Regions from separate parts of the Streptomyces sp. NPDC053513 genome, predicted to be linked through region 1. Evidence: riboswitches for the same ligand, from Rfam matches in the RefSeq annotation. Region 1 holds a riboswitch; each other region holds the start of a gene.
The links. Region 1 has a riboswitch for S-adenosylmethionine ahead of ACIGW4_RS15615 (IclR family transcriptional regulator). Riboswitches for the same ligand answer to the same signal wherever they lie in the genome.

Region 1 (5,777 bases):
GGAACGGCCGGGGCCGCGAGGGGGTGGGTTCCTTCGTCCGTGGTGGGGCGCACCGCACCACGCTAGGCGACGGCGCGCCCATGACCTCCGGGTTGTGGGTGTCGGCGCCTCACCGTCCCTATGTTGGAGCAATGACCCGCGTCCTCGCGGTGAGCACGGCTTTCCCGCCGCACCGCTACATGCAGCACGAGATCACCGAAGACCTCGTCGCCGGCCTGCCGCCCGGATCCGACAGGGAGCTCGTGCGCCGGCTGCACGCGGCGGCCGGCGTGGAGAGCCGTCATCTCGCCCTGCCCCTCGACCGTTACCGCGATCTCGGTGCTTTCGGCGAGACCAACCGGCTCTTCGTCGAACTGGCCACCGCGCTGGGCGCCGAAGCCGTCACGCGGGCCCTCCACGAGGCCGGCGTACGCCCGGAGGACGTCGACCTGGTCGTCTCGACGACCGTGACCGGCATCGCGACGCCGTCCCTGGAGGCCCGCCTCGCGGCACGGATCGGTCTGCGGCCGGACGTCAGGCGCACGCCCCTGTTCGGGCTCGGGTGCTCCGCGGGCGCCGCCGGCCTGGCCCGCGTCCACGACTTCCTCGACGGCCGGCCGGGCGGCACCGCGCTCCTCCTCTCCACCGAGCTGTGCTCGCTCACCCTGCAGCGCGCCGACATGTCGACGGCGAACCTGGTGGCGGGCGGTCTGTTCGGGGACGGGGCCGCCGCGCTCGTGGCCGTCGGCGGTGGCCGCTCCTCCGCGTCCTCGCGTACGACGTCGCGGTCGGCCGGGTCCTCCGTGCCGAGCGTCGTGGCGGCCCGCAGCCGCCTGTACCCCGGGACCGAGCACCTGTTGGGGTGGGCCGTCGGCGACTGGGGCTTCCGCATGGTCCTCGGGCCGGAACTCCCCGGACTCGTCAGGCTGCACGTGACCGAGGAGGTGGAGTCCTTCCTCGCCGCGCACGACCTCAAGCCCGCGGACGTGGGGGCGTGGATCTGCCACCCCGGCGGCCCGAAGATCCTGGACGCGCTCGCCGAAGGGCTCGGCCTGCCGGCCCCGGCCCTCGCGGCGAGCCGTCGCTCCCTGGCCGCCCACGGCAACCTGTCCTCCGCGTCGGTGCTGCAGATCCTGAAGGACATCCAGGCCGACCGGCCGCCGCCCGGGACGATCGGCCTGATGCTCGCCTTCGGGCCCGGCTTCTCGTCCGAACTCGTCCTCCTGGCCTGGTGAGACCGCCGTGACCCTGCCGCTGTACACCCTGTTGGTCCTGCTGGTCGTCGCCGAGCGCTTCGTGGAACTCGCCGTGGCGCGACGCAACGGCGCCTGGAGCCGGGCCCGGGGTGCCCGCGAGTACGGCGCCGGGCACTACCCGGTCATGGTCGTCCTGCACGCGGCGCTCCTCCTCGGCTGCCTCGTCGAGCCCTGGGCCGCCGACCGACCCTTCCTGCCGCTGCTCGGCTGGCCCGCGCTGGCCCTCGCGCTGGCCGCCCAAGCCCTACGGTGGTGGTGCGTCGGCACGCTCGGGCCCCGCTGGCACACCCGGGTGCTGATCGTCCCCGGCCTCCCGCTCGTCACCGCCGGTCCCTACCGCCGCCTCCGGCACCCCAACTACGTCGCGGTCGTCGTCGAGGGCGCGGCCCTGCCCCTGGTGCACACCGCCTGGCTGACCGCCCTGGGCTTCTCGCTCCTGAACGCGGCCCTGCTCACCGTCCGCATCCGCTGCGAGAACACCGCCTTGGCGCCGTCGCACGTCCTCTCCTCCCCCGGGGCCGCGTCGTGATCGACCTCCTCGTCGTCGGCGGCGGCCCGGCGGGCCTGGCCACCGCGATCCACGGAGCGCGGCGGGGCTTCGACGTCGTGGTCGCCGAGCCGCGGCCGGCGCCGATCGACAAGGCCTGCGGGGAGGGGCTGATGCCCTCGGCGGTGCACGCCCTGAGGGCCCTCGACGTGGAGGTGCCCGGGCCGCTTCTTCGGGGCATCCGCTACGTCGACGCCGCCGGCGACCGGAGCGCCGAAGCCCGGTTCCGCACCGGGCCCGGTCTCGGCGTGCGCCGGACCGTGCTGCACGAGGCACTCGCAGCCCGGGCCGCCCGGCTCGGCGTTCCGGTCGTCCCCCACCGCGTCCGCCGGGTGACCCAGTCCGGGGCGCACGTGACCGCCGACGGGATCAACGCCCGGTATCTGGTGGCGGCCGACGGACTGCACTCACCCACCCGGCGCGCGCTCGGCCTGACCGTACGGCCGGCCGCCGGCCGGCGGCACGCGCCCCGGTACGGACTGCGGCGCCACTACGCCGTCGAGCCGTGGACCGACCTGGTCGAGGTGCACTGGTCCGCCGACTGCGAGGCGTACGTCACCCCGCTCGGGCCGCGGCAGGTCGGCGTCGCCCTCCTCACCTCGCGCCAACTGCCCTTCGACGACCAGCTGAGCCGTTTCCCCCGCCTGCTCGCCCGTCTGCGCACCGCCGACAGGACATCTGTCAGGGGTGCCGGGCCGCTCCGCCAGCAGGCCCGTTCCCGGGTGGCCGGCCGCGTGCTGTTCGTCGGCGACGCCGCCGGGTACGTCGACGCGCTGACCGGCGAGGGCCTCACCCTCGCGCTGACGGCGGCGGACGCCCTCGTACGCTGCCTTCGCGAGGGCAACCCGCAGGCGTACGAGCCCGCTTGGTGCCGCTTGTCCCGCAGCTACCGCCTCCTGACGAGGTCCCTGCTCTGGGTCCGGAACCAGCCACCGCTGGCTCCTCTGATCATGCCGACGGCCGCCCGGTTCCCGGGCCTGTTCCAGAGCGCCGTGAACCTGCTCGCCTGACCGTCACCGTCACCACCGCCGTCGCCGTCGTTGTCGCCGCCGCCTTCGCAGCGGCGGCGGGGGGGATCCCGCGAAGGGCACGCTCCGGCCGCCGCGTGGCCGGAATGCCGTTGGCGGGTCGGCCCGGGAGTCTTGTATGGTTCCTCGCGAATCATCCAGAGGGGTGGAGGGACCGGCCCTACGAAGCCCCGGCAACTCCCCGTCGACTCGGCGCTCCATGTTCGCGCCGCGCCGTCGGGATCAGTGCCAACTCCGGCCCGCGCCAACGTGGCGCGGGAAAAGATGAGGAGACACGGTGCTCTCTGTGCTGCCTTCCGCCCAGGCTCTGTCCACTCCGGGCTTCTCCCGTACCCGTCTCGTGGCCACCGCGGCGTATCGGCCGACCGCTTCGGCCCTTTCCCGCTGACCACCCCTGCCCTCCCCCGGGCGAGGTCTCCGCGCGTCAGGACGCGCGGACGAGACTGGAGTACCCCTTTTCGTGAACGTATCCGACATTTCCAGTGGCGTGGGTGTCCTCGACAAGGCCGCGGTGATCCTCGGCGCGCTGGCGTCGGGCCCGGCCACTCTGGCCGAGCTGGTCGCCGCCACCGGCCTGGCGCGGCCCACGGCCCACCGGCTCGCCACCGCGCTCGAACGCCACCGCATGGTCGGCAGGGACCTGCAGGGACGCTTCGTCCTCGGCCCCCGCCTCTCCGAACTCTCGGCTGTCGCGGGCGAGGACTGCCTGCTGGTCGCGGCCGGCCCGGTCCTCACCTCGCTCCGGGACGCCACCGGCGAGAGCACGCAGCTCTACCGCCGCCAGGGTGAGGTGCGCGTCTGCGTCGCCGCCGCCGAACGGGCCTCCGGCCTGCGCGACATCGTGCCCGTCGGCTCCGCGCTCCCCATGAAGGTGGGCTCCGCCGCCCAGGTCCTGCTCGCCTGGGAGGACCCCGAGCGCTACCACCACGGTCTGCAGGGGGCCCGTTTCACGGCCACGGCCCTCAGCGGCGTACGGCGCCGGGGCTGGGCCCAGTCGATCGGGGAGCGCGAACCCGGGATGGCCTCCGTCTCGGCGCCGGTGCGCGACCCGGCCCATCGTGTCGTGGCCGCCATCACGGTGACCGGCCCGATCCAGCGCCTCACCCGTCATCCCGGCGCCCGGCTCGCGAAGGCCGCCGTCGACGCGGCCGACCGCCTCACCGACGCGATGCGCCACGCCTGACCGTGACGAGCGGTGAGCTGCGGCGTCACCGGACCGGGATCGACTGGGTGAGGTTCACCGGGTTGCCGTCGGGGTCCTGGACGTGGGCGACGCGCTGCCCCCACGGCATGTCGTTGGCACCGCCGCGGACGGAGCCTCCCAGCGCCGCCACCCGGCCGAGCGTCTCGTCGACGTCGTCGACGTCGATGCTGAGCAGGATCCGCGGCGCCTCCCGGTTCCCCGGGGCCTCCTGGGCCACCAGGCCGAGGTCGGTGTCGCCGATGCGCAGGCCGAGGTAGAAGACCGGGCCTTCCTCCGGCACCCGGGAGGTCTCCTCGGCGCCGAACAGTTTCGTGTAGAAGCCGAGCAGGGCGTCCGGGTCGGCGGTGAGGATCACGGGCTGGATGGTGGACATGGCACTCCTGTCGAGAACGGTCGTGTCACGGGGTGGACCGGCCGGGGACGGAGAACTCATCGGTGGAATCGCCCCGCCCGACGGTCCCTCTGCCCGGCGGTCCCCCTCCCCGGTCGGCCTCACGACCGACCGGATCGCGGCCGGGCCTGCCTCAGCGGGCGGACCTGCCTCAGCGGGCAGGGCGTGCACTCCAGACGGTGCCCCGGGCCTCGTACTCCAGCATCTCCTCCAGGTTCGTCGCCGTGTCCGCGCCCAGTTCGCGGCGGACCAGCCAGAGCGCGAGGTCGAGGCCGGAGGTGATGCCGCCGGCGGTGACGAGGTCACCGTCGTCGACGACGCGGGCGTTCTTCACCAGGCCGCCCTGCCGTGCGAGGTCGGGTTTGGCCTTGTGGTGGGTGGTGCACGGGCGGCCCTCGGTGAGTCCGGCGGCCGAGAGGAGCATGACGCCGGTGCACAGGGCGCTGACCGTGAGCCCGGGCCGGACGGCGGCCGCGAGCGCGCGGGGCAGGGTGCCGCGATCGATCTCGGCCCAGACCCCGGGGCTGTCGCGGCGTGCGTAGCCGCCGCCCGGGACGACGAGCAGGTCCGCCTCCTCGGGGGCCCAGGGACGGATGCCCCGGACGGCCGTGCCGTAGGCGGCGGTCACGGCGCGGGCGCCGGTGGCGGAGACGTACCGGACCTCGATCGGGCGCGGGGTGAAGAACCCGGCGCCGGAGAGGACCTCGTACGGAGCGGCGAAGTCGAGCTCCTCGACGCCGTCGAACATCGCGACGTGGACGCGGAGGGGGCGGCTCGGGTCGGGGGTGGCCCCGGACGCGGGCGAGGCCGCCGTGGCAGCCAGCGCGCCCGTGGCGCCGAGGGCGGTGGTGGCGCGGAGTAATGCCCTGCGGTTCATGTGGTGCTCCTGTTCCTGGAGTGGCGGTATGAGAGGGGTCGGGCGGCGGCGGTCCACGGTTCCCGCCTGTTTCCGGGAACCCGGCACCCCTTCCGTCCGACTCCTCCACCGCACGAGCACGGTGGCGCTGAAGGGCACGGGATGGGCGGACTGGACATACAGATGCGGGGGGTCGCGTGCCGGCACGGCCGTACCGAGGCGGTCGCCGAGGTCGATCTGGAGATCGCCGCCGGTGAGCGGGTGGCGCTGACGGGGACGAACGGATCCGGGAAGACGACGCTGCTGCGTGCGGTCCTCGGGCTGCACCGGCAGGTCAGCGGCACCATCGAGGTCGGCGGGCGGCCCGCCCGTACGGCGGCCGAGTGGGCGTGGCGGCGCCGGTCCTGTGCGTGGATCCCGCAGAAGCCGGCCGCCGGCCGGTTCCCGCTGCGTGGGGACGAGCTCCTGGCGAGCAGCGGCGCGCCGACCGATGCGGCCGGGGCAGCCGAGCGGCTG
Region 2 (5,777 bases), on a different contig from region 1:
CTGGACCAGGACCGCCGCGCCCTTCGCGGCCTCCGCGGCCAGTGCCTCGGCGAAGGCGCGGTTGTAGGCGCGGTACGACTCCCAGCGGCGGCGGAACTCCGCGTCGAAGACCGGCTCGCGCGGGATGTCGTACAGGTGGTGGTGGAGGAACCACAGCACCGAGTTCGCGATGCCGTTGTACGCGTCGGCGTAGACGGACGGGTCGATGTCCAGCATCCGCACGCCCGGCTCGGCCACGCCCCGCCGGACCGCCTCCCGGTCGCCCTCGCCGAGCGCCGCGCACACCCAGAGACTGTCCTGGGTGCCGATGGCGCTCAGGCCCGAGACCAGGCCGCCGCCGCCCCTGCGGGCGTCGAGCGAGCCGCCCTCGCCGAGCGCGTACGAGACGGGGCCCCGGTTGGATGCGACGAGCACAGTAGCCATGTGGCGAACCTAGCCCGTCCCGTAAACGCTCAAACGTACGTATACGAGACGGGCTGATCCGGCCACGCTCCGTCGTCGCGGATCGATGCCGCGGATCGATGTCGCGGGCCCGTGCCGCAGACCGGTCGCGGGTGCGGCGTCCCGCCTCACGCCACGCGGCGCTGCGCGTACTCCGCGATCTCGGCCATCGGCGGGCGCTCCTCCGTGTCCACCGCGTACGTCCGCGGCTCGAAGCCCGCCTCGCCCCGCTCGAACTGGGTCAGCCAGGGGCGCACCAGGTGGCCCCGCGAGAGCCGCAGCTGCGCCGTCCGGTAGATCGCCGCCGCCATCCGGCCCAGCGCCTGCCCGTCCTGGTGCCGGTGCTTGCGCACCCCCACGTCCACCTGCGCGAGCGCGTCCAGGCCCACCGTGTGCAGGGCGTCCACGAGCAGCCCCAGCTCCACTCCGTAACCGACCGGGAAGGGGAGGCGTTCGAGCAGCGAGCGCCGCGCCGCGTACTCGCCGCCCAGCGGCTGCACGAAGCCGGCCAGCCGCGGCCAGTGCAGGTTCAGGAGCGGGCGGGCCACCAGTTCCGTGACCCGGCCGCCCTGACCTGGAGTGTCCCCGAACGGGCGGTCGTACATCGCCTTCACGAAGTCCACGTCCGGGTCCGTGAGCAGCGGGCCCACGATCCCCGTCACGAAGTCCGCCGAGAAGTCCCGCAGGTCCGCGTCGACGAAGCACACCACGTCCCCGCTCGTCACCATCAGTGACCGCCACAGGACCTCGCCCTTGCCGGGCACGGTCGGTATCCGGGGGAGTATCGCGTCACGCGCGACCACCCGCGCGCCGGCGGCCGCGGCCACCTCCGCCGTGCGGTCCGTGGAGCCCGAGTCGATCACCACCAGCTCGTCGACGAGCGGCACCGTCTCCGTCATCAGCTCGCGGCGGATCACGGCGACGATGTCCCCCACCGTCGCCTCCTCGTTCAGCGCCGGCAGGACGACGCTGACCTTCGTGTTCCGCTTGGCGGCGAGGATCCGCTCCAGCGGCCGGTCCGTCACGGACCAGGACCGCCGGTCCAGCCAGCGCTCCACCTCTTCCAGCACCTGATCTCCATCTCGCGGTTCGGACGGCCGGTCCAAGCGCCCGGGCCTTCGGTTACAGTCTTGAACAACGCGGATCCCCGATGCACGTCGGGGTGCCGACCGCGTCGGAGCGCAGGAACGAAAGTCCACCGCGCTTCACAATCGAATACCGCTCATCCAGAGGGGCAGAGGGAAACGGCCCGTTGAAGCCCCGGCAACCCTCCAGTCGGTTTGTCTCGCCCACCCGTCTCCCGGCCACCACCCCAGGTGGAGCCCTGACGGGCACAGCATTTATGCGCGAGGTCCCCGGCTAGGGAAGGTGCCAAATCCGTCTCATGGCGAAAAATTCGCCATTGGGAAAGATGAGGAGAAAGGGCCTCGCCTCCATGGCTGTACAGACCGCTACCCCCACCACCGTCGACCTCGGTCCCGCGTCCGGGCTCTCCTGTCGCGAATGTGGTGAGCACTTCCCGCTCGGTCCGATCTTCGCCTGCGAACTCTGTTTCGGACCGCTTGAGGTCGCGTACGACCTTCCCACCGGCGACCCCGAGGCGCTGCGCAAGCAGATCGAGGCCGGTCCCGCCAACATCTGGCGCTACGCCCCGCTGCTGCCCGTCCCCGCCGACGTCGCCGAGAAGCCGAACCTGAACCCCGGCTGGACCAAGCTCGTCCAGGCCGACAACCTCGCCCGCGAGATCGGCGTCGCGCCCGGCAAGCTCTTCGTCAAGGACGACTCCGGCAACCCGACCCACTCCTTCAAGGACCGGGTCGTCGCCCAGGCCCTCGAAGCCGCCCGCGCCTTCGGCTTCACCACCCTCTCCTGCTCCTCCACCGGCAACCTGGCCGGCGCCGTCGGCGCCGCCGCCGCCCGCGCCGGCTTCCGCTCCTGCGTGTTCATCCCGCACGACCTGGAGCAGGGCAAGGTCGTCATGGCCGGTGTCTACGGCGGTGACCTCGTCGCCATCGAGGGCAACTACGACGACGTCAACCGCTTCTGCTCGGAGCTCATCGGCGACCCGCTCGGCGAGGGCTGGGGCTTCGTGAACGTCAACCTCCGCCCGTACTACGGCGAGGGCTCCAAGACGCTCGCGTACGAGATCTGCGAGCAGCTCGGCTGGGTCATCCCCGACCAGCTCGTCATCCCGATCGCCTCCGGCTCCCAGCTCACGAAGATCGACAAGGGTCTGCAGGAGCTCATCAAGCTGGGCCTCGTCGAGGACAAGCCGTACAAGATCTTCGGCGCCCAGGCCGAGGGCTGCTCCCCGGTCTCCGTCGCCTTCAAGGCCGGCCACGACGTCGTGCGGCCCCAGAAGCCGAACACCATCGCCAAGTCCCTCGCCATCGGCAACCCGGCCGACGGCCCCTACGTCCTCGACATCGCCCGCCGGACCGGCGGCGCCGTGGAGGACGTGAACGACGAGCAGGTCGTGGACGCGATCAAGCTCCTCGCGCAGACCGAGGGCATCTTCGCGGAGACCGCGGGCGGCGTCACCGTCGGCGTCACCCGGAAGCTCGTCGAGGCGGGTCTGATCGACCCGGACCTCACCACCGTCGTCCTCAACACCGGCGACGGACTCAAGACCCTGGACGCGGTGGCCGACACCTCTCAGGCGACCGCCACCATCCGCCCGAGCCTGGACGCGTTCCGCGACGCCGGCCTGGCGCTCTGAAAGGTTACGAACACATGGCCGTGAACGTCCGCATCCCCACCATCCTCCGCACCTACACGGGCGGCCAGGCCGAGGTCCAGGCCGAGGGCGCGACCCTCGCCGAGGTCATCGCCGACCTGGAGAAGAACCACACGGGCATCGCCGCCCGCGTCCTGGACGACCAGGGCAAGCTGCGCCGCTTCGTCAACGTCTACGTGAACGACGACGACGTGCGCTTCGAGCAGGGTCTGGAGACGGCCACCCCGGCCGGCGCGGGCGTCTCGATCATCCCGGCCGTCGCCGGAGGCTGACCATCGAGCACGGTGCCGGCGGTCGCTGAGCCCCGGCGGAGCCCTACCAGTCAGTACGAATTGCCCCTTCCGCGCGATAAGCGGAAGGGGCAATTCTGCATGGTTGAGCGCGGTAGAGTTGGGGAAGTCCCCTCCGCTGCTCATGCCGAGCGCATATGAGAATGCGTCTCCGCCCGATAAGAAGCAGCCAAAGTGTGTGCGCGTTGTGTACCTTCTGCGTGCTTTGCCGGGCCCGACTTGCCCCGTGATCCAGGGGATTCTCCCCAATTCCCCTTTCCGTCGCGCCCAGAATTCTCGCTCGAATGACCTGTTGCAGAGGGCAGTTGGACAGATACATTCAGCCGCGGTCGACGCGTTCCGGCGCAGAGGTCTGACCCGGGTCCGCGAAGTGCGGGTCCCGCGCAAGGGCCAGTAATAGGGGAGTTAGGCATGGCTCAGGGCACCGTCAAGTGGTTCAACGCGGAGAAGGGCTACGGCTTCATCGCGGTAGACGGTGGTGCGGATGTTTTCGTCCACTACAGCGCGATCCAGATGGATGGCTACCGCAGTCTCGAAGAGGGCCAGCGGGTCGAGTTCGAGATCTCGCAGGGCCAGAAGGGTCCGCAGGCGGACATGGTCAAGCTCGCCGTCTGAGCGCGGCGCGATCGGCCACCGACGCAACGCCGTCGAGGGGTCCGCATCCCTGAGGGGATGCGGACCCCTCGCGCGTTCCCGGGCCTCCCCTTGATCCACCTCCCTGATCCACCTCTGTTCCACCTCCCGAAACTCGAGAGTCGCTTGCACTCTCCTAGGGCGAGTGCTAATCATTGGCGTTAGCACTCGGAAGGTGAGAGTGCTACGTGGATCGGGCAGACGAGGCCCGCGGCCGGGTGGGGCAAGGAACCACCGGGCACGCAGGCCGTCCGTCGCGGGCGTCGGCGCGGTCCTGGAGCGTTATCCACCCCATGTCCGGGAGGACCACTTCACATGGCCAAGATCATCGCGTTCGACGAGGAGGCCCGGCGCGGTCTCGAGCGCGGCATGAACCAGCTCGCTGACGCCGTCAAGGTCACCCTTGGCCCCAAGGGCCGCAACGTCGTCCTCGAGAAGAAGTGGGGTGCCCCCACGATCACCAACGATGGTGTCTCCATCGCCAAGGAGATCGAGCTCGAGGACCCGTACGAGAAGATCGGCGCCGAGCTGGTCAAGGAAGTCGCCAAGAAGACGGACGACGTCGCCGGCGACGGCACGACCACCGCCACCGTCCTCGCTCAGGCGCTCGTCCGCGAGGGCCTCCGCAACGTCGCCGCCGGCGCCAACCCGATGGCCCTCAAGCGCGGCATCGAGAAGGCCGTCGAGGCCGTCTCCGGCGCCCTGCTCGAGCAGGCGAAGGACGTCGAGACCAAGGAGCAGATCGCCTCCACGGCCTCCATCTCCGCCGCCGACACCCAGATCGGCGAGCTCATCGCCGAGGCGATGGACAAGGTCGGCAAGGAAGGCGTCATCACCGTCGAGGAGTCCCAGACCTTCGGTCTGGAGCTGGAGCTCACCGAGGGCATGCGCTTCGACAAGGGCTACATCTCGGCGTACTTCGCCACCGACATGGAGCGCATGGAGGCGTCGCTCGACGACCCGTACCTCCTGATCGTCAACTCCAAGATCTCCTCCGTGAAGGACCTCCTCCCGCTCCTGGAGAAGGTCATGCAGTCGGGCAAGCCGCTGCTGATCATCGCCGAGGACGTCGAGGGCGAGGCCCTGTCGACCCTGGTCGTCAACAAGATCCGCGGCACCTTCAAGTCCGTCGCGGTCAAGGCCCCGGGCTTCGGCGACCGCCGCAAGGCCATGCTGAACGACATCGCCATCCTCACGGGCGGCACGGTCATCTCCGAGGAGGTCGGCCTCAAGCTCGAGAACGCCGGCCTGGACCTGCTGGGCCGCGCCCGCAAGGTCGTCATCACCAAGGACGAGACCACCATCGTCGACGGTGCCGGTGACAGCGACCAGGTCGCCGGTCGCGTGAACCAGATCCGCGCCGAGATCGAGAACTCCGACTCGGACTACGACCGCGAGAAGCTCCAGGAGCGCCTCGCGAAGCTGGCCGGCGGCGTGGCCGTCATCAAGGCCGGTGCCGCGACCGAGGTCGAGCTCAAGGAGCGCAAGCACCGCATCGAGGACGCCGTCCGCAACGCGAAGGCGGCCGTCGAGGAGGGCATCGTCGCCGGTGGTGGCGTGGCCCTGCTCCAGGCGTCGAACGTCTTCGAGAAGCTCGAGGCCGACCTGACGGGCGACGAGGCCACCGGTGCCAACATCGTCAAGCTGGCCCTCGAGGCCCCGCTGAAGCAGATCGC
Region 3 (5,777 bases), on a different contig from region 1:
GCTTCTTCTTCCTGGTCTTCGGCGTCATCGCGGTCATCGCGGCGATCGCCTCGATCAACCCGATCTGGGCCATCGGCCCGTACCGCCCGGACCAGGTGTCCACCGGCGCCCAGCCCGACTGGTACATGGGCTTCGCCGAGGGTCTGATCCGTGTCATGCCGGGCTGGGAGATCAACCTGTGGGGCCACACGCTGGTCCTCGGCGTGATGATCCCGCTGGCGATCTTCCCGCTGGTCCTCGCGGCCATCGCGGTCTACCCGTTCATCGAGTCCTGGATCACCGGCGACAAGCGCGAGCACCACATCGCGCAGCGCCCGCGCAACGCTCCGACGCGCACCGCCTTCGGCGTCGCCTGGATCACCGCGTACATGATCATGCTCGTGGGTGGTGGAAACGACCTCTGGGCGACCCACTTCCACCTGTCGCTGAACTCGATCACCTGGTTCGTCCGGATCTTCTTCTTCCTCGGCCCGGTCATCGCGTTCGTCGCCACCAAGCGGATCTGCCTCGGCCTCCAGCGCCGCGACAAGGACAAGGTGCTGCACGGCCGCGAGTCGGGCATCATCAAGCGCCTGCCGCACGGTGAGTTCGTCGAGGTCCACGAGCCGCTCAGCCAGGGCGAGCTGCACCGCCTCACGGCGCACGAGCAGTACGCGGCCGCGGAGCTTCCGCCGGCCGTCGACGAGAACGGCGTGGAGCGGAAGATCGGCCGCATGGAGAAGCTCCGGGTCAAGCTCAACAAGGGCTACTACGGCGAGGACAGCCAGATCGCCAAGCCCACGGTCGAGGAGTACAAGGAGATCCAGAGCGGCCACGGCCACCACTGATCGCCTGAACACCTGACCTGAAGGTCGCCACGGCAGGAGCCCCGTCCATTCGATGGACGGGGCTCTTTGCCGTCCCCGGGGGTCGATAGGGTGGGACCGTATCCGTCACGTGACCAACAGGAGCTGCCATGAGCGCTGCGACCCCCGCTGGAGGACCCACGTCGGCGGGCCGCTCCTGGCCCGTCCTGCTGAACGGTCTGCTCGACGGCAAGGACCTCTCCGCCGACGACACCGCCTGGGCGATGGACCTGATCATGAGCGGCGAGGCGACCGACGCGCAGATCGCCGGGTTCATGGTGGCGCTGCGGGCCAAGGGCGAGACCGTCCAGGAGATCACCGGCCTCGTCCGCACCATGTACGCGCACGCCAATACGATCGAGGTGCCCGGCCCCGCCGTCGACATCGTCGGCACCGGCGGCGACGGAGCCAAGACCGTCAACATCTCCACGATGGCCTCGATCGTCGTCGCCGGCACCGGCACGAAGGTCGTCAAGCACGGCAACCGCGCCGCCTCCTCCGCCTCCGGCTCCTCCGACGTCCTGGAGAAGCTCGGCATCAACCTGAACCTCACCCCGCAACGGGTCGCCGAGGTCGCCGAGGAAGCCGGCATCACCATCTGCTTCGCCGTGAAGTTCCACCCCTCGCTGCGGCACGTCGCCGCGGCCCGCGGCCAGCTGGGCATCCGGACCACCTTCAACGTCCTGGGTCCGCTGACCAACCCGGCCAAGGTGAAGGCCCAGGCCGTCGGGGTCGCCGACCCGCGCATGGCGCCGATCGTCGCCGGCGTCCTCGCCGAGCGCGGCAACTCCGCCCTGGTCTTCCGCGGCGACGACGGCCTGGACGAGCTGACCACCACCGCCACCTCCCGGGTCTGGGTGGTCCGGGACGGCGGCGTCACCGAGGAGCGCTTCGACCCGCGGGACGTCGGCATCGAGCTCGTCCCCCTGGAGGCCCTGCGCGGCGCCGACGCCTCGTACAACGCCGACGTGGCCCGCCGGCTGCTCGCGGGGGAGACCGGGCCGGTACGGGACGCGGTGCTGCTCAACGCGGCGGCGGCGCTCACCGCCCTGGAGCCCGGCACGGGCACCCTGGCGGAGCGGCTGGGCGCGGGCATCGCCAAGGCGGCCGAGTCGATCGACTCCGGCGCGGCCCTTCGGTCCCTGGAGCGGTGGATCGCCGCCAGCAACGCCTGAGCGCGTGTGAACGGCGCATTGCGGCCCCGTCCCGGATGCCGGGACGGGGTTGCGGCGTCGTGATCGTCTGGCATAAGTTCGGGAACAGGTCACGAGTGACAGCGTTTTGGCCCCGGCTTGCTGTCCGGCAACCCTCCTTCCGTGGCGGGGTGCCCCGGGTGATGACCAGGCCGTAGGCAGCGAGGTCTACGGCAAGCGCGGATCCCTCGAACACCAGGGGTCCTGGTCAGTCGAGGAGCTTTTTCCGTGAGCAAGCGAATGCGATAGGGCGAGTCCGCCCCTTCTTCACCCTCGGAACAGGGTCCCTTCCGCGTACCCCCGCGTCCTCCGAGGCCTCACCCGTACCCCCCGCCGCATCCGGCCGCGTACGGGATCCACCGAAGCCATTCCGCACCGCCCGCCGGGAGATACCGCCATGTCCGCATACCCGAACGCCGCCGCCGTCACCGCCGACTCCGAGTCCGCCGACCCCTGCTGCGCCGCCCCGCTGCCGGTCCTCGGCCGGGACGTGACCGTCCCGCTCGTCACCGGCGGCGAGGTGACCTACGCGGCACTCGACTACGCGGCCAGCGCGCCGGCCCTCCAGCGGGTCTGGGACGACGTCGCCGCGTACGCCCCCTACTACGGCAGCGTCCACCGCGGCGCCGGTTACCTCTCCCAGCTCTCCACCGACCTCTTCGAGAACAGCCGCGCCACCGTCGCCGAGTTCCTCGACTGCCGCCCCGGCGACCAGGTCGTCTTCACCCGCTCCACCACCGACTCCCTCAACCTGCTCGCCCAGGTCCTCCCGGCGGACTGCCAGGTCTTCGTCTTCGAGACCGAGCACCACGCCTCGCTGCTGCCGTGGCGGGACGCCCGCGTCACCTACCTCAACGCGCCGCGCACCCCCGCCGAGGCCGTCGGGACCCTGGAGCGCGCCCTCGCCGACCGCGACCCCCACGGCCCGGCCCTGGTCTGCGTCACCGGCGCCTCCAACGTCACCGGCGAGCTGTGGCCGGTGCGGGAACTGGCCGCCGCCGCGCATGCGCACGGCGCCCGGATCGTGCTCGACGCCGCCCAGCTCGCCCCCCACCACCCGGTCTCCGTACGGGAGTCGGACGTGGACTGGGTCGCCTTCTCCGGGCACAAGCTGTACGCGCCCTTCGGCTCCGGCGTCCTCGCCGGCCGTGCCGACTGGCTGCAGGATTCCGAGCCCTACCTCGCGGGCGGTGGAGCGTCCCGCAAGGTAGCCCGTCGGGCCGACGGTGGTGTGGACGTGGAGTGGCACACCACCTCGGCCCGACATGAAGCCGGTTCGCCGAACGTCATCGGCGTCTACTCGATCGCCTCCGCCTGCAAGGCGCTCACCGAGGCCGGCTTCGACTCCCTCGTCGCCCGCGAGCAGCACCTGATCGCGAAGGTCCGCGAGGGCCTGGCCGAGGTGCCCGAGGTGCGCGTGCTCTCGCTCTTCGGCGACGACGCGCCCCGCGTGGGCGTCATCTCCTTCGTCGTGGAGGGCTGGAACAGCTCCCACTTCGCCGCCGCGCTCTCCGCCGAGTACGGCATCGGCGTCCGCGACGGCCTCTTCTGCGCCCACCCGCTGGTCCGCACCCTGCTCGGCAGCGACCCGCAGGACCCGGGCGAGTGCGGCGCGCCCGAGGCGGCCCCGGGGGAGCGGTCCCTGAACGCCATCCGGGTGAGCTTCGGCGCCGGCACGCCGGACGAGCACGTGGAGCGGTTCGTCGGCGCGGTGAAGGAGCTCGTCCGGGACGGCGCGCAGTGGAAGTACCGCACCGAGGACGGCCGCTGCGTCCCCGACCGCGGCTGATCACTCACTCGTACGGGTGAAGGGGGCCTCCCGATCGGGAGGCCCCCTTCCGTCGTGCCGGGTGCGCGGTGTCAGGACTCCAGGCCGATGGCGAAGGCCGCCTCCAGGTCGTGCTGGGAGTACGTCCGGAAGGCGACGTGCGTGTCGGTGGCCTCGACGCCGGGGATCTTGCTGATGCGGCCGGGGATCACGTCCGCCAGGTCGTCGTGGCGCGGCACCCGGACCATGGCGATCAGGTCGTACGTACCGGTGACCGAGAAGACCTCGCTGACGCTGTCGAGCGCGGCGATCGACTCGGCGATCTCGGGGATGCGGTCCACGCTGGTCTTGATGAGCACGATCGCGGTGATCACGGCTGGCTTTCTCCCTCGGTCGCCGCGGCTTGGGCTTTCACTCTATCCCCACCGCGGAAGCGCCCCCAGGCGTAGAGGAAGCCGACCGAGAAGCCCACCACATGGGCCAGATAGGCGACGCCGGGCCCCGCGCCCGCCGCCCGCGCGGCCAGCCACTGCAGCGTGAACCAGAAGATCAGCACGATCCAGGCCGGGAAGCGCAGCGGCAGGAAGAACAGGAAGGGGAAGAGACTGGTGACGCGGGAGCGCGGGAAGAGGAAGAGGAAGGCGCCGAGCACCGCCGAGATCGCCCCGGAGGCCCCGACCAGGGTCTGCTCGCTGTCGGCGTGCGCCACCGCGTACCCGCACAGGGCGACGTAGCCGGTGCCCAGGTAGAAGAGGCAGAACCCGACCGGGCCCATGCGTTCCTCGGCCATCGCCCCGAAGACGTACAGGAAGAGCATGTTGCCCAGCAGGTGGAGCCAGCTGCCGTGGACGAAGAGCGCGGTCAGCGGGGTGAGCAGGGCGCGCGGGGCGCCGCCCGTCAGCTCGGCGGGGATCACGCCCCAGCGGCGGAAGTAGGCGCCCTGGGCGGCCAGGAGCGCGTCGCCCGTGCCGTACACCGGATGGAGTCCGGCGACCGGGCTGCTCACGAAGAGGAGGCAGCAGGCGGCGATCAGCCCGTACGTCACCACGGGGCCGCCGCGGAGGCCCCGCCAGGCATTGAGGGCCCCGCCTCGCCAGTCGATCATGGACAGATCATGGCGTACCGGGGCCGAAGTGGACAGAGTGCCTCGCCGTGCCCCGTCCTCCCCGTGAGGCCGTAGGGTTACGGGCACCACCGACCGCAGTTCGACGGCGCACCGCGGCTCCCGTACCTGGTACCACGCAACAGGAAGAAGGACGGCACCGATGACGACGGTTCCCCTGCCGACCGACGAGACCCGCTGGCGCTGCACGCTCTGCGGGAATCTGACCCGCTTCGACGTGACCCGATCCTCCAAGGTCGTGGAGTACGTCCATCTGGACCTGGCCGGAGAGCCGACGGTCGAGGAGCGGCAGGTGGTGAGTGAGACCATCGAGTCGGTCCGCTGCCGCTGGTGCAACGCGGTGGACCAGATCGAACTGGTGGACAGGCCGGGCGCCGAGTCCTGAGGGACGGCGCGGACGACATAGGGGTGACGGATCGTGGAGCAGCCCGCGCACGGTGGTGAGCCGGCCGGCGCGGCAGGTGACGCTGCCGAGACGCTCGACCACCCACTGCCGGAAGGCGTACGGCGGCGGGTCGTCGCGCTGGTCGCGGACGCCTTCGGCGGGCTCACCGTCGCGGAGCTGCCCGCACCCCTGAGGCAGTACGCACGCTTCACCGCGAGCCGGCGGGCCAAGTTCGCCGGCAACGCGATGGCCGCGGCGCTCGACACCGATCCGCTCTTCCGGCAGCGGATCGGCGAACGGTTCAAGCAGGGCCAGCCCGAGCTGGCCGGAGCCGTGGAGTCCGGCACCCCGCCCGCGGCGGCCGACCCCGTGGACGTGGCGGCGGCCGCCTATGTGCTGCGCCCGCCCGGCTGGGTCAAGCTCGTCGCCGCCGCCGGCGAGGAGGCCCAGCGGGCCGACGCCG

Region 2: linked by a shared signal. The riboswitch ahead of thrC (threonine synthase) and the one ahead of ACIGW4_RS15615 (IclR family transcriptional regulator) in region 1 are both predicted to bind S-adenosylmethionine.
Region 3: linked by a shared signal. The riboswitch ahead of ACIGW4_RS30505 (aminotransferase class V-fold PLP-dependent enzyme) and the one ahead of ACIGW4_RS15615 (IclR family transcriptional regulator) in region 1 are both predicted to bind S-adenosylmethionine.

Annotation. Positions count from the first base shown of each region.
Region 1 covers NZ_JBITXP010000008.1:8,977-14,753, forward strand. The annotation lists gene ACIGW4_RS15595 (UbiA family prenyltransferase) at 1-53, opposite strand, end outside; gene ACIGW4_RS15600 (type III polyketide synthase) at 132-1,214, shown strand; gene ACIGW4_RS15605 (isoprenylcysteine carboxyl methyltransferase family protein) at 1,228-1,764, shown strand; gene ACIGW4_RS15610 (NAD(P)/FAD-dependent oxidoreductase) at 1,761-2,792, shown strand; SAM riboswitch class I at 2,941-3,081, shown strand; gene ACIGW4_RS15615 (IclR family transcriptional regulator) at 3,271-3,993, shown strand; gene ACIGW4_RS15620 (VOC family protein) at 4,019-4,387, opposite strand; gene ACIGW4_RS15625 (DJ-1/PfpI family protein) at 4,557-5,282, opposite strand; gene ACIGW4_RS15630 (metal ABC transporter ATP-binding protein) at 5,424-5,777, shown strand, end outside.
Region 2 covers NZ_JBITXP010000027.1:61,315-67,091, forward strand. The annotation lists gene ACIGW4_RS31850 (trehalose-6-phosphate synthase) at 1-423, opposite strand, end outside; gene ACIGW4_RS31855 (glucosyl-3-phosphoglycerate synthase) at 570-1,511, opposite strand; SAM riboswitch class I at 1,661-1,859, shown strand; gene thrC (threonine synthase) at 1,853-3,160, shown strand; gene ACIGW4_RS31865 (MoaD/ThiS family protein) at 3,175-3,450, shown strand; gene ACIGW4_RS31870 (cold-shock protein) at 3,880-4,083, shown strand; gene groL (chaperonin GroEL) at 4,417-5,777, shown strand, end outside.
Region 3 covers NZ_JBITXP010000024.1:85,183-90,959, reverse strand. The annotation lists gene ACIGW4_RS30515 (cytochrome bc complex cytochrome b subunit) at 1-827, shown strand, start outside; gene trpD (anthranilate phosphoribosyltransferase) at 956-2,020, shown strand; SAM riboswitch class IV at 2,108-2,224, shown strand; gene ACIGW4_RS30505 (aminotransferase class V-fold PLP-dependent enzyme) at 2,436-3,827, shown strand; gene ACIGW4_RS30500 (Lrp/AsnC family transcriptional regulator) at 3,899-4,180, opposite strand; gene ACIGW4_RS30495 (rhomboid family intramembrane serine protease) at 4,177-4,911, opposite strand; gene ACIGW4_RS30490 (hypothetical protein) at 5,072-5,314, shown strand; gene ACIGW4_RS30485 (NYN domain-containing protein) at 5,348-5,777, shown strand, end outside.